Regions from separate parts of the Streptomyces sp. NPDC002463 genome, predicted to be linked through region 3. Evidence: riboswitches for the same ligand, from Rfam matches in the RefSeq annotation. Region 3 holds a riboswitch; each other region holds the start of a gene.
The links. Region 3 has a riboswitch for cobalamin ahead of cobN (cobaltochelatase subunit CobN). Riboswitches for the same ligand answer to the same signal wherever they lie in the genome.

Region 1: it holds a riboswitch for cobalamin, as region 3 does, so the genes downstream of both, ACFYX3_RS00835 (ribonucleoside-diphosphate reductase subunit alpha) here and cobN (cobaltochelatase subunit CobN) in region 3, are expected to answer to the same signal.
Region 2: it holds a riboswitch for cobalamin, as region 3 does, so the genes downstream of both, ACFYX3_RS15370 (energy-coupling factor ABC transporter permease) here and cobN (cobaltochelatase subunit CobN) in region 3, are expected to answer to the same signal.

What each region holds. Positions count from the first base shown of each region.
Region 1 is NZ_JBIARL010000001.1:193,503-197,066, forward strand. It holds gene mctP (monocarboxylate uptake permease MctP) at 1-657, shown strand, start outside; gene ACFYX3_RS00830 (GNAT family N-acetyltransferase) at 733-1,233, shown strand; cobalamin riboswitch at 1,242-1,418, shown strand; gene ACFYX3_RS00835 (ribonucleoside-diphosphate reductase subunit alpha) at 1,549-3,564, shown strand, end outside.
Region 2 is NZ_JBIARL010000006.1:290,905-294,468, forward strand. It holds gene dhaK (dihydroxyacetone kinase subunit DhaK) at 1-411, shown strand, start outside; gene dhaL (dihydroxyacetone kinase subunit DhaL) at 438-1,055, shown strand; gene ACFYX3_RS15365 (PTS-dependent dihydroxyacetone kinase phosphotransferase subunit DhaM) at 1,055-1,483, shown strand; cobalamin riboswitch at 1,562-1,767, shown strand; gene ACFYX3_RS15370 (energy-coupling factor ABC transporter permease) at 1,796-2,494, shown strand; gene ACFYX3_RS15375 (energy-coupling factor ABC transporter substrate-binding protein) at 2,491-2,973, shown strand; gene cbiQ (cobalt ECF transporter T component CbiQ) at 2,979-3,564, shown strand, end outside.
Region 3 is NZ_JBIARL010000011.1:293,447-297,010, forward strand. It holds gene cobN (cobaltochelatase subunit CobN) at 1-1,708, opposite strand, end outside; cobalamin riboswitch at 1,746-1,875, opposite strand; gene ACFYX3_RS23745 (cobalamin biosynthesis protein CobG) at 1,991-3,220, shown strand; gene ACFYX3_RS23750 (precorrin-8X methylmutase) at 3,235-3,564, shown strand, end outside.

The DNA of each region.
Region 1 (3,564 bases), on a different contig from region 3:
CAGCTCGCCATCCCGCAGCTGTTCGAGAACATGTTCCCGGACTGGTTCGCGGGCGTCGCGTTCGCCGCGATCGGCATCGGCGCGCTCGTCCCCGCCGCGATCATGTCGATCGCCGCGGCCAACCTCTTCACGAGGAACATCTACAAGGACTTCATCAAGAGGGACGCGACCCCGGAGCAGGAGACCAAGGTCTCCAAGCTGGTGTCCCTCCTGGTGAAGGTCGGCGCGCTCGTCTTCGTCCTCACCATGGACAAGACGGTCGCCATCAACTTCCAGCTGCTCGGCGGCATCTGGATCCTCCAGACCTTCCCGGCGCTCGTCGGCGGTCTGTTCACCCGCTGGTTCCACCGCTGGGCGCTGCTCGCCGGCTGGGCCGTCGGCATGGTCTACGGCACGGCCGCCGCGTACGGCGTGGCCAGCCCGACCCAGAAGCACTTCGGCGGTTCGGCCGCCGAGATCCCCGGCATCGGCGAGATCGGCTACATCGGCCTCACCGCCTTCGTGCTCAACGTCCTCGTCACGGTCGTCCTGACCTTCGTCCTCAAGGCCGTGAAGGCCCCCGAGGGCGTCGACGAGACCTCGCCGGAGGACTACACGGCGGACGCGGGCGACGCCGGAGTCCGCGACCTCCCGAAGGTCGGCGCCGGAGCGCACTGACCCGCGGACGCGTGAAAGAGGGGGCCCGGGAAATCCCGGGCCCCCTTCGCGTGCCGCGGAGGCAGACTGGAGCCCATGGATTTCACGATCAGGGCGGTACGGCCCGAGGAGCACGAGGAGCTCGGTGACCTCACCGGGCTGACCTACCTGAACGACGGGCTGCTGCTGCACGGCGAGGACGACTTCTATCTGGCCGTGCTCCGCGACACGGCCCGGCGGGCGCGCGAGAGCGAGGTGCTCGTCGCCGTCGACCCGGACGGCGGGATCATCGGCGGGGTCACCTTCGCCGAGGGCGGCACCGCCTGGGCGGACATCGCGGTCCCCGGCGAGGCCGAGTTCCGGATGCTCGTGGTCGCTCCGGCGGCCCGCGGCCGGGGCGTCGGAGAGGCCCTCGTACGCGCCTGCGTGGACCGGGCGCGATCCCTCCCCGGCTGCGCGCGGCTCGTGCTCTCCACGGCCGATCTGATGGTCTCGGCGCACCGGATCTACGAGCGGCTGGGCTTCGTCCGGACCCCCGAACGGGACTGGGAGCCGATCCCCGATCACTCGCTGCGCACGTACGCCCTGGAGTTGTAACTCCCGGACCGACACAACATGTGGGGGGTGCCGCAAGCGGCGCCCCCCACATGTATGCTCATCCTCGCTGTCGACGCAGGGAAATCCGGCGCGAATCCGGAACTGTCCCGCAACGGTGTACTTCGTGTGGTTTCGCACTTCGTACGGAGTGAGTCCGAGGACCTGCCGACAGCGTGCCCGGTCCGTCCGTTCCGGGTGCCACAGACGTCCGGGCCTCGCGGAGTGGGCCGGTGGACGCGGCGCGCCCGCGCGTACGGGTGCCCGCATGCCCGCCTCCCCCGCCCGCGGCCCCGCCGAGCGAGAGAGAGCCTCCACGTGACCATCGCGCCCGCCGATCCGGCCGCAGCGATCGAGACCGACGGACCCGGGACCGTACTCCTGCGGACCCTGACCGATCTCACCGCCGACCTCCCGGACACCGACCCCGGCAAGGTCGCCGCCGCCGCCCTCCGCGGTCGCAGCGCCACGTCGGACGAGGCGGAGCTGCGCGAGCTGGCCACCGAGGCGGCCGCCGGCCTGATCGCCGAGGACCCGGCGTACTCCCGGCTCGCGGCGCGGCTCCTCACCATCACCATCGCCGACGAGGCGGCCGGCCAGGGCGCCGTGTCCTTCTCGGCCTCCGTCGCCGTCGGCCACCGCGAGGGCCTCATCGCCGACCGCACCGCCGAGTTCGTCGCCCTGCACGCCGAGCGCCTCGACGCGACGATCGACCCGGCCGGCGACGACCGCTTCGGCTACTTCGGTCTGCGCACCCTCTACTCGCGCTACCTGCTGCGCCACCCGATCACCCGCAAGGTGGTCGAGACCCCGCAGCACTTCATGCTGCGCGTCGCCGCCGGCCTCGCCGAGGACGACAGCGTCCGCGCCCTGGACGAAGTGAGCGCGCTGTACGGCCTGATGAGCCGCCTGGACTACCTGCCGTCCTCCCCCACGCTCTTCAACTCCGGCACCCGCCACCCGCAGATGTCCTCCTGCTACCTGCTGGACTCCCCGCAGGACGAGCTGGACTCCATCTACGACCGCTACCACCAGGTCGCGCGCCTCTCGAAGCACGCGGGCGGCATCGGCCTGTCGTACTCCCGCATCCGCGCCCGCGGTTCGCTGATCCGCGGCACCAACGGCCACTCCAACGGCATCGTCCCGTTCCTGAAGACGCTCGACGCCTCCGTCGCCGCCGTGAACCAGGGCGGCCGCCGCAAGGGCGCCGCCGCGGTCTACCTGGAGACCTGGCACGCGGACATCGAGGAGTTCCTGGAGCTCCGCGACAACACGGGCGAGGACCAGCGCCGTACGCACAACCTGAACCTGGCGCACTGGATCCCGGACGAGTTCATGCGCCGGGTCAACGCCGACGCCGAGTGGTCGCTGTTCTCCCCGTCGGACGTGCCCGAGCTCGTCGACCTGTACGGCGAGGAGTTCGACGCCGCCTACCTCAAGGCCGAGGCCGCCGGCCTGGCCCGCAAGACGATGCCGGCCCGCGACCTGTACGGCCGGATGATGCGGACCCTGGCCCAGACCGGCAACGGCTGGATGACCTTCAAGGACGCCTCGAACCGCACGGCCAACCAGACGGCCGAGCCGGGCACGGTCGTCCACTCCTCGAACCTCTGCACCGAGATCATCGAGGTCACGAACGACGGCGAGACGGCCGTCTGCAACCTGGGTTCGGTCAACCTCGGCGCCTTCGTCACGGGCGGCGACATCGACTGGGAGCGCCTGGACGAGACCGTCCGCACGGCCGTCACCTTCCTCGACCGGGTCGTCGACATCAACTTCTACCCGACCGAGCAGGCCGGCCGCTCCAACGCCAAGTGGCGTCCGGTGGGCCTGGGTGCGATGGGCCTCCAGGACGTCTTCTTCCAGCTGAAGCTGCCGTTCGACTCGGCCGAGGCGCGCGCCCTGTCGACGCGCATCGCCGAGCGGATCATGCTCGCGGCGTACGAGGCGTCCGCCGACCTCGCCGAGCGCAGCGGCCCGCTCCCCGCCTGGGACAAGACCCGCACCGCGCGGGGCGTGCTGCACCCCGACCACTACGACGTGGAGCTCAACTGGCCGGAGCGCTGGGCCGCGCTGCGCGAGCGGATCGCCGCCGTCGGCATGCGCAACAGCCTCCTCCTCGCCATCGCGCCGACCGCGACGATCGCCTCGATCGCCGGCGTCTACGAGTGCATCGAGCCGCAGGTCTCCAACCTGTTCAAGCGCGAGACGCTCTCCGGCGAGTTCCTCCAGGTCAACTCGTACCTCGTCGACGAGCTGAAGAAGCTCGGCGTGTGGGACGCGCAGACCCGCGAGGCGCTGCGCGACTCCAACGGCTCGGTGGCCGGCTTCACC
Region 2 (3,564 bases), on a different contig from region 3:
ACGACTCCGGCCAAGGGCAGTCCCACCTTCGATCTCCCGGAGGGGGAGCTGGAGTTGGGGATCGGCATCCACGGCGAGCCGGGGCGTGAGCGGCGGGGCATGATGACCTCGCGGGAGATCGCGGACTTCGCCGTCGACGCCGTCGTCGAGGACCTGCGTCCGTCCGGGCCGGTCATCGCCCTGGTGAACGGGATGGGCGCGACCCCGCTCCTGGAGCTGTACGGCTTCAACGCCGAGGTGCAGCGGGTGCTCGTCGAGCGGAACGTGCCCGTGGCCAGGACACTGGTCGGGAACTACGTGACCTCGCTCGACATGGCCGGATGCTCGGTGACCCTGTGCGAGGTCGACGAGGAGCTGCTGCGGCTGTGGGACGCTCCGGTGCAGACGCCGGCGCTGCGCTGGGGCCGGTGAGGTCCGGGACGGGAATGGGGAGCGACATGACGGAGACCTTCGGCGCCGGGTTCCTGGTGCGGTGGCTGGCCGCGGTGGCCGAGGACGTCGACCGGGAGGCGGACCGGCTCACCGAGCTGGACTCGGCGATCGGCGACGCCGACCACGGGGCCAATCTGAAGCGGGGCTTCGCCGCCGTGACGGAGACCCTGGCGAACGAGCCTCCCGCGACTCCGGGCGCGGTGCTCACCACCGCCGGGCGGCAGCTCATCTCCACCGTCGGCGGCGCTTCGGGACCGCTGTACGGGACGCTGCTGCGGCGCGCGGGGAAGGCCCTGGGCGAGGACGGGGAGGTCACCCGGGAGCGGTTGGCGGAGGCGCTCGGCGCCGGGGTGGCCGCCGTGTCGCAGCTGGGCGGTGCCCAGGTGGGCGACAAGACGATGGTGGACGCGCTCGTGCCGGCCGTGGAGGGGCTGCGGAGCTCGTACGAGGAGGCCCGCGCCGCCGCCGAGAAGGGCGCCCTGGCGACCGTCCCCCTCCAGGCGCGCAAGGGCAGGGCCAGTTATCTCGGGGAGCGGTCGATCGGGCACCAGGATCCGGGGGCGACGTCCTCGGCGCTGCTGTTCGCGGCGCTCGCCGACACCGCGCGCGCGGAGGGGGTGTGATGAGCCCCGCTCAGGTGGGCGCGGTTCCGGCTCCCGTCGGCATCGTGCTCGTCTCGCACAGTGCCGCCGTCGCGGCGGCCGTGGCCGAGCTCGCCCGCGGGCTCGCCGGCGGCGGGGACCTCGCGCCGGTCCTGCCCGCGGGCGGGACGCCGGACGGCGGGCTCGGGACGAGCAGCGAGCTGATCTGCGAGGCCGCGAAGGCCGTCGACCGGGGTGCCGGGGTCGCGCTCCTCGTCGACCTGGGCAGCGCGGTCCTCACCGTGAAGGCGCTGCTCGCCGAGGGCGACGAACTGCCCGAGGGCGCGCGGCTCGTGGACGCGCCGTTCGTCGAGGGCGCGGTCGCCGCGCTGGTGACGGCGAGCGCCGGAGGGGATCTCGACGCGGTGGCGGCGGCGGCCTCGGAGGCGTACGCGTACCGCAAGGAGTGAGCGGCGGGGCGCACGTGCGGGGAGTGACGGGGAGGACGCGGCGCGTGGTGGCCGTGTTGTGATCCGCAGGTCAACGCACTAATGTCACAGGGCCTTGGTGTACGGGAAACCGGTGCAGTACCGGTGCGGCCCTCGCCACTGTGATCGGGAGGTCCGGCTCCCTTCCCGGGGGAACACCTCGGGGAAGCCACTGGACCGTCGCGGGAGACCGCGGCGGTGTGGGAAGGCGGAGTCGGGCCGTATGACCGTCAGCCAGGAGACCGGCCAGGGTGCGTTGTCCATCCACGAGGTGCTGGAGAGGGTCTCCCGATCATGCATATAGCCGAGGGGTATCTGCCCCCTGTGCACGCCGCTGCCTGGGGCGTCGCGGCCGCTCCGTTCGTCGTCCACGGGGTGCGCGCGCTGACCCGCGAGGTGCGGTCGAATCCCGAATCCACCCTGCTGCTCGGCGCGTCCGGGGCCTTCACCTTCGTCCTGTCCGCGCTCAAGTTGCCGTCGGTGACGGGGAGTTGTTCGCATCCGACCGGTACGGGGCTGGGCGCGATCCTGTTCCGGCCGCCGATCATGGCGGTCCTGGGGACGATCACCCTGCTCTTCCAGGCCCTGCTGCTCGCGCACGGCGGACTGACCACGCTCGGCGCGAACGCCTTCTCGATGGCGATCGTCGGGCCGTGGGCGGGGTACGGGACGTACCGGCTGTTCCGGCGGTTCGGCGCGCCCCTGATGGTGGCCGTCTTCTTCGGCGCGTTCGTCGCCGACCTGTCCACGTACTGCGTCACCAGTGTGCAGCTGGCGCTCGCGTTCCCCGACCCCGGCAGCGGTGTGCCCGGCGCGCTGGCCAAGTTCGGCGGGATCTTCGCCGTGACCCAGATTCCGCTGGCGGTCAGCGAGGGTCTGCTGACCGTGCTCGTGATGCGGCTGCTCACGCAGTCCAGCAAGGGTGAGCTGACGCGCCTCGGCGTCCTCGCCCGGCCGCGGGCGGAGCGGCACGAGGAGGCGGCCGCGCGATGAGCCGGAACACCAAGATCAACGCCCTGCTGCTGCTCCTCGTGGCCGCGCTCGCGGTCCTGCCGCTCGCGCTGGGCCTCGGGGACGACAAGGAGCAGCCGTTCAGCGGGTCCGACGGGGAGGCGCAGACCGCGATCACGGAGATCCGGCCGGACTACAAGCCGTGGTTCAGCCCGCTGTACGAGCCGCCCTCCGGCGAGATCGAGTCGGCGCTGTTCGCCCTCCAGGCGGCGATCGGCGCCGGTGTCCTGGCCTACTACTTCGGCCTGCGCCGCGGCCGCCGCCAGGGCGCGGCGAGGGCCGCGGAGGCGGCGGGGCGGACCGGTGCGGTCGCGGAGGGCGAGGCGACCAACGGCGGCGGTTCCGGTACGGGTGCGGCGGGCGCCGGTGCGGACTCCGGTGCCGGCGCGACCGCCACCCGCGCGCCGGGTACGGAAGCCGGCGCGACCGGTTCCTCGCCGGTCGACGGATCGGGCGCGTAGCGCCGATGCTGCCGATCGACGCGGCGGCGCACAGCAGTCGCTGGCGCCGCCGTCACCCCCTGGAGAAGGCGTTCCTCGGCTTCGGCCTGACGCTGTGCGCGGTGGGCCTGCCGCCGTGGCCGGGCGCGGTGCTCGTGGCGGCGGCCACGCTCGCGGTGCTGCTCGGTCCGGCGGGTGTGCCGGGCCGCCAGTTGTGGCGGGCCTTCCGCATTCCCCTCGGTTTCTGTGTCACGGGCGCCGTTCCGCTGCTCTTCGAGGTGGGCGGTCCGCGAGGCCTCGTCGCCCTCGCGCCCGACGGTCCCGCGCACGCGGTCGAGCTGCTCCTCCGGACGGCCTCGGCCTCGCTCGGGGTGCTGCTCTTCGCCTTCACGACACCGGTGTCCGACGTGCTGCCCCGGCTCGTCCGGGCGGGCGTCCCGGCGCCCGTGGTCGACGTGGCGCTCGTGATGTACCGGATCATCTTCCTGCTCCTCGACTCGATGACGAAGATCCGGCAGGCCCAGGCGGCCCGGCTCGGGCACACCACCCGGGCCGCGACGTGGCGTTCGCTCGCCGGACTCGGCGCGACCACGTTCGTGCGGGCCTTCGACC
Region 3 (3,564 bases):
GCTTGGCCTGGGTGCCCTCGCCCGGGTCGTTGACGAGGAACGGGTAGATCAGCGGGATGTCGCCGAGGGCCGCGTCGGGGCCGCAGGCGGCGGACAGGCCGGCGTTCTTGCCGGGCAGCCACTCCAGGTTGCCGTGCTTGCCGAGGTGGACCATGGCGTCGGCGCCGAAGCCGCCGTCCTCGGCGCGGGCGGCGATCCAGCGGTAGGCGGCCAGGTAGTGGTGGGACGGCGGGAGATCGGGGTCGTGGTAGATCGCGATCGGGTTCTCGCCGAAGCCGCGCGGCGGCTGGATGAGGACGAGGAGGTTCCCGCGGCGCAGGGCGGCGAGGACGATGTCGCCCTCCGGGTTCTGCGAGCGGTCGAGGAACATCTCGCCGGGCGCCGGGCCCCAGTGCTCCTCGACCTGCTCGCGGAGCTCGGCGGGCAGGGTGGCGTACCAGCGCTTGTAGTCGGCGGCCGGGATGCGGACCGGGTTCTTCGCGAGCTGCTCCTCGGTCAGCCAGTCCTGGTCGTGGCCGCCGGCCTCGATGAGGGCGTAGATCAGCTCGTCGCCGTCGCCGGAGACCAGGCCCGGGAGCTCGGCCTCGGGTCCGAAGTCGTAGCCCTCGGCGATCAGGCGGCGCAGCAGCGCGACGGCGGAGGCCGGGGTGTCGAGGCCGACGGCGTTGCCGATGCGGGAGTGCTTCGTCGGGTACGCGGAGAGGACGAGCGCCAGCCGCTTCTCGGCGTTCGGGATGTGGCGGAGCCGGGCGTGCCGGACGGCGATCCCGGCGACGCGGGCCGCGCGCTCGGCGTCGGCGACGTACGCGGGCAGGCCGTCCTCGTCGATCTCCTTGAAGGAGAAGGGGACGGTGATGAGCCGGCCGTCGAACTCGGGCACGGCGACCTGGCTGGCGGCGTCCAGCGGGGAGAGGCCCTCGTCGTTCTCCTCCCACGCGGACCGCGATCCGGTCAGGCACAGGGCCTGGAGGATCGGCACGTCGAGCGCGGCGAGCGCGCCCGCGTCCCAGGCCTCCTCGTCGCCGCCGGCCTGCGCCTCGGCGGGCTTGGTGCCGCCGGCGGCGAGGACGGTCGTGACGATCGCGTCGGCCCCGCGCAGGACGGAGATCAGCTCGGCCTCGGGGGCGCGCAGGGACGCCACGTACAGCGGGAGGGCGCGGGCGCCGGCGTGCTCGATGGCGCCGCACAGGGCGTCGACGAAGGCGGTGTTCCCGCTCATGTGGTGGGCGCGGTAATAGAGCACGGCGACGGTCGGGCCGGTCTCGGTGGCCTTGGCCGTCCGCTCCAGGGGGCCCCAGGTGGGGGCGGCGGCCGGGGCCTCGAAGCCGTGGCCGGTGAGCAGGACCGTGTCGGAGAGGAAGCGGGCCAGGTGCTCCAGGTTGGCCGGGCCGCCGTGCGCCAGGTAGGCGTGCGCCTCGGTGGCGACGCCGACGGGGACGGTGGAGGCCTCCATGAGCTGGGCGTCGGGGGCCTGTTCGCCACTGAGCACGACGACCGGCTTCCCGGCGGCGCGGATCGCGTCGAGGCCCTCCTGCCAGGAGCGGACGCCGCCGAGGAGCCGGACGACGACCAGGTCGGCGCCGTCGAGCAGCCCGGGGAGGTCGGCGAGCGGGAGGCGGGAGGGGTTGGCGAAGCGGTACTCCACCGGCCCCCCGGCCGCACGGGCGCTGAGCAGGTCGGTGTCGGAGTGCGACAGCAGCAGGAGCATGGCGAGCTCAGGCCCTTCCTCGGGGTTGTCCGCGCCCCGGGTGGTCGTATGGACGGCGGGAGTTCCTGACTCACCCGTGGGTTACGGGCTCACAGTGGCGGGACCGCGCCGGATTCTCACCGGGCTTCCTCCCCGGGGTCCTGGGACCCCATGCCGATCTGCATCCTAGAACGTGCCGCCGACCGGCCCCAGGGAGCGAGGGGGTCGGCCGGATCACACCGGCCGGAGAGAGCGGGAGAGTCGGCCGGATCACACCCGGTGGTCAGCCGGTTCCCCGTGGGTATGCTCGCCGCCATGCCGCCCACCCCACCCCCGACGCCCCGACCGGGCGAAGCTCGCATACGGGACCGTGGCGACGCCTGCCCCGGGGCGCTGCGCCTGCACTCCGCCGACGACGGTCGCCTGGCCCGACTGCGCCTGCCCGCAGGGCGATTGACGGCCCGTCAGGCCGAGGTCCTGGCCCGGGCCGCCGAGAGCCTGGGCGACGGGCGGATCAGCATCACCTCGCGCGGCAACGCGGAGCTGCGCGGCCTCGGCGAGGGCTGCGGGGCGGAACTGGCCGGCCTTCTGGCCGGGGCGGGCCTCCTGCCCTCGCCCACCCACGAGCGCGTCCGCAACATCGTGGCCTCGCCCGGCGCGGGACTCGACGGACTCGGCTACGCGGACGTGCAGTTGTGGGCGCGCGCACTGGACACGGCGCTCTGCGCGGAGCCCCGGGCCGCGTCCCTTTCGGGACGGTTCCTGTTCCTCCTCGACGACGGACGCGGCGACGTCGCCGGGCTCGGCGGCGATGTGAGCTTGATCGCAGGACCGGAGGGGTCGGCTCTGCTGCGGCTCGGTCCGCACGCGTTCCGGCTCGCCGCCGCCGACGCCGTCCGGGCCGCCCTCGCCGCCGCCCTCGCGTTCCTGGACGCCGCCGAGGCCGCCGGGAACGGGGCCTGGCGGCCCCGCGAACTGCCCGACACGCACGTGCCCGACTGGGCCGGGGCCCTCGCGCGGGCCGGGATCACGGCGGAGCCCGTACCCGTACCGCCGCTTCCCGCGTCCCCGCCGCCCGCACCCGGCCCGCTCGGCGCGCACGCCCTGCACGTCCTCGCCCCGCTCGGCCGCCTGACGGCCGCCCAGCTGCGGGCCCTGGCCGACGGGGCCGACGAGCTGCGGTTCACGCCCTGGCGTGGCGTGGTCGCCGTCGGTGCCGCCGCCGACCGGCTGCCCGGCCTGGAGACGTACGGCCTGGTCACCCGTCCCGACCTGCCCTCGGTCGGGGTCAGCGCCTGCACCGGGCGGCCCGGCTGCGCCAAGTCCCTCGCCGACGTACGGACGGACGCCGGCCTCGTCCACCGCGGGGGCCTGCCCGTCCACTACTCCGGGTGCGAGCGCCGCTGCGGCCACCCGCACGGCGCCTGGGTCGACGTCCTCGCCACCGGCGACGACACCTACCTGGTGGACGGCGTCCCCACCCCCCGTACCGCCCTGCCCGAAGCAGTGACCACGGCCCGCACGACGAGATGAGCGAGAGCACCAGGATGTTCGACTACGAGAAGGACGGGACGGAGATCTACCGCCGGTCCTTTGCCACGATCCGCGCCGAGGCGGACCTCGCGGGCCTGCCCGCCGACGTCGCCCAGGTGGCGGTCCGGATGATCCACGCCTGCGGCATGACCGACCTCGTGCAGGACATCGCGTACTCCCCCGGCGTCGTCGCGAGCGCCCGCGCCGCCCTCCAGGCCGGCGCGCCCATCCTCTGCGACGCGCAGATGGTCGCCAGCGGGGTCACCCGCAAGCGGCTGCCCGCCGACAACGAGGTCCTCTGCGCCCTCTCCGACCCGGCCGTCCCGGGCCTCGCCGCCGAGCTC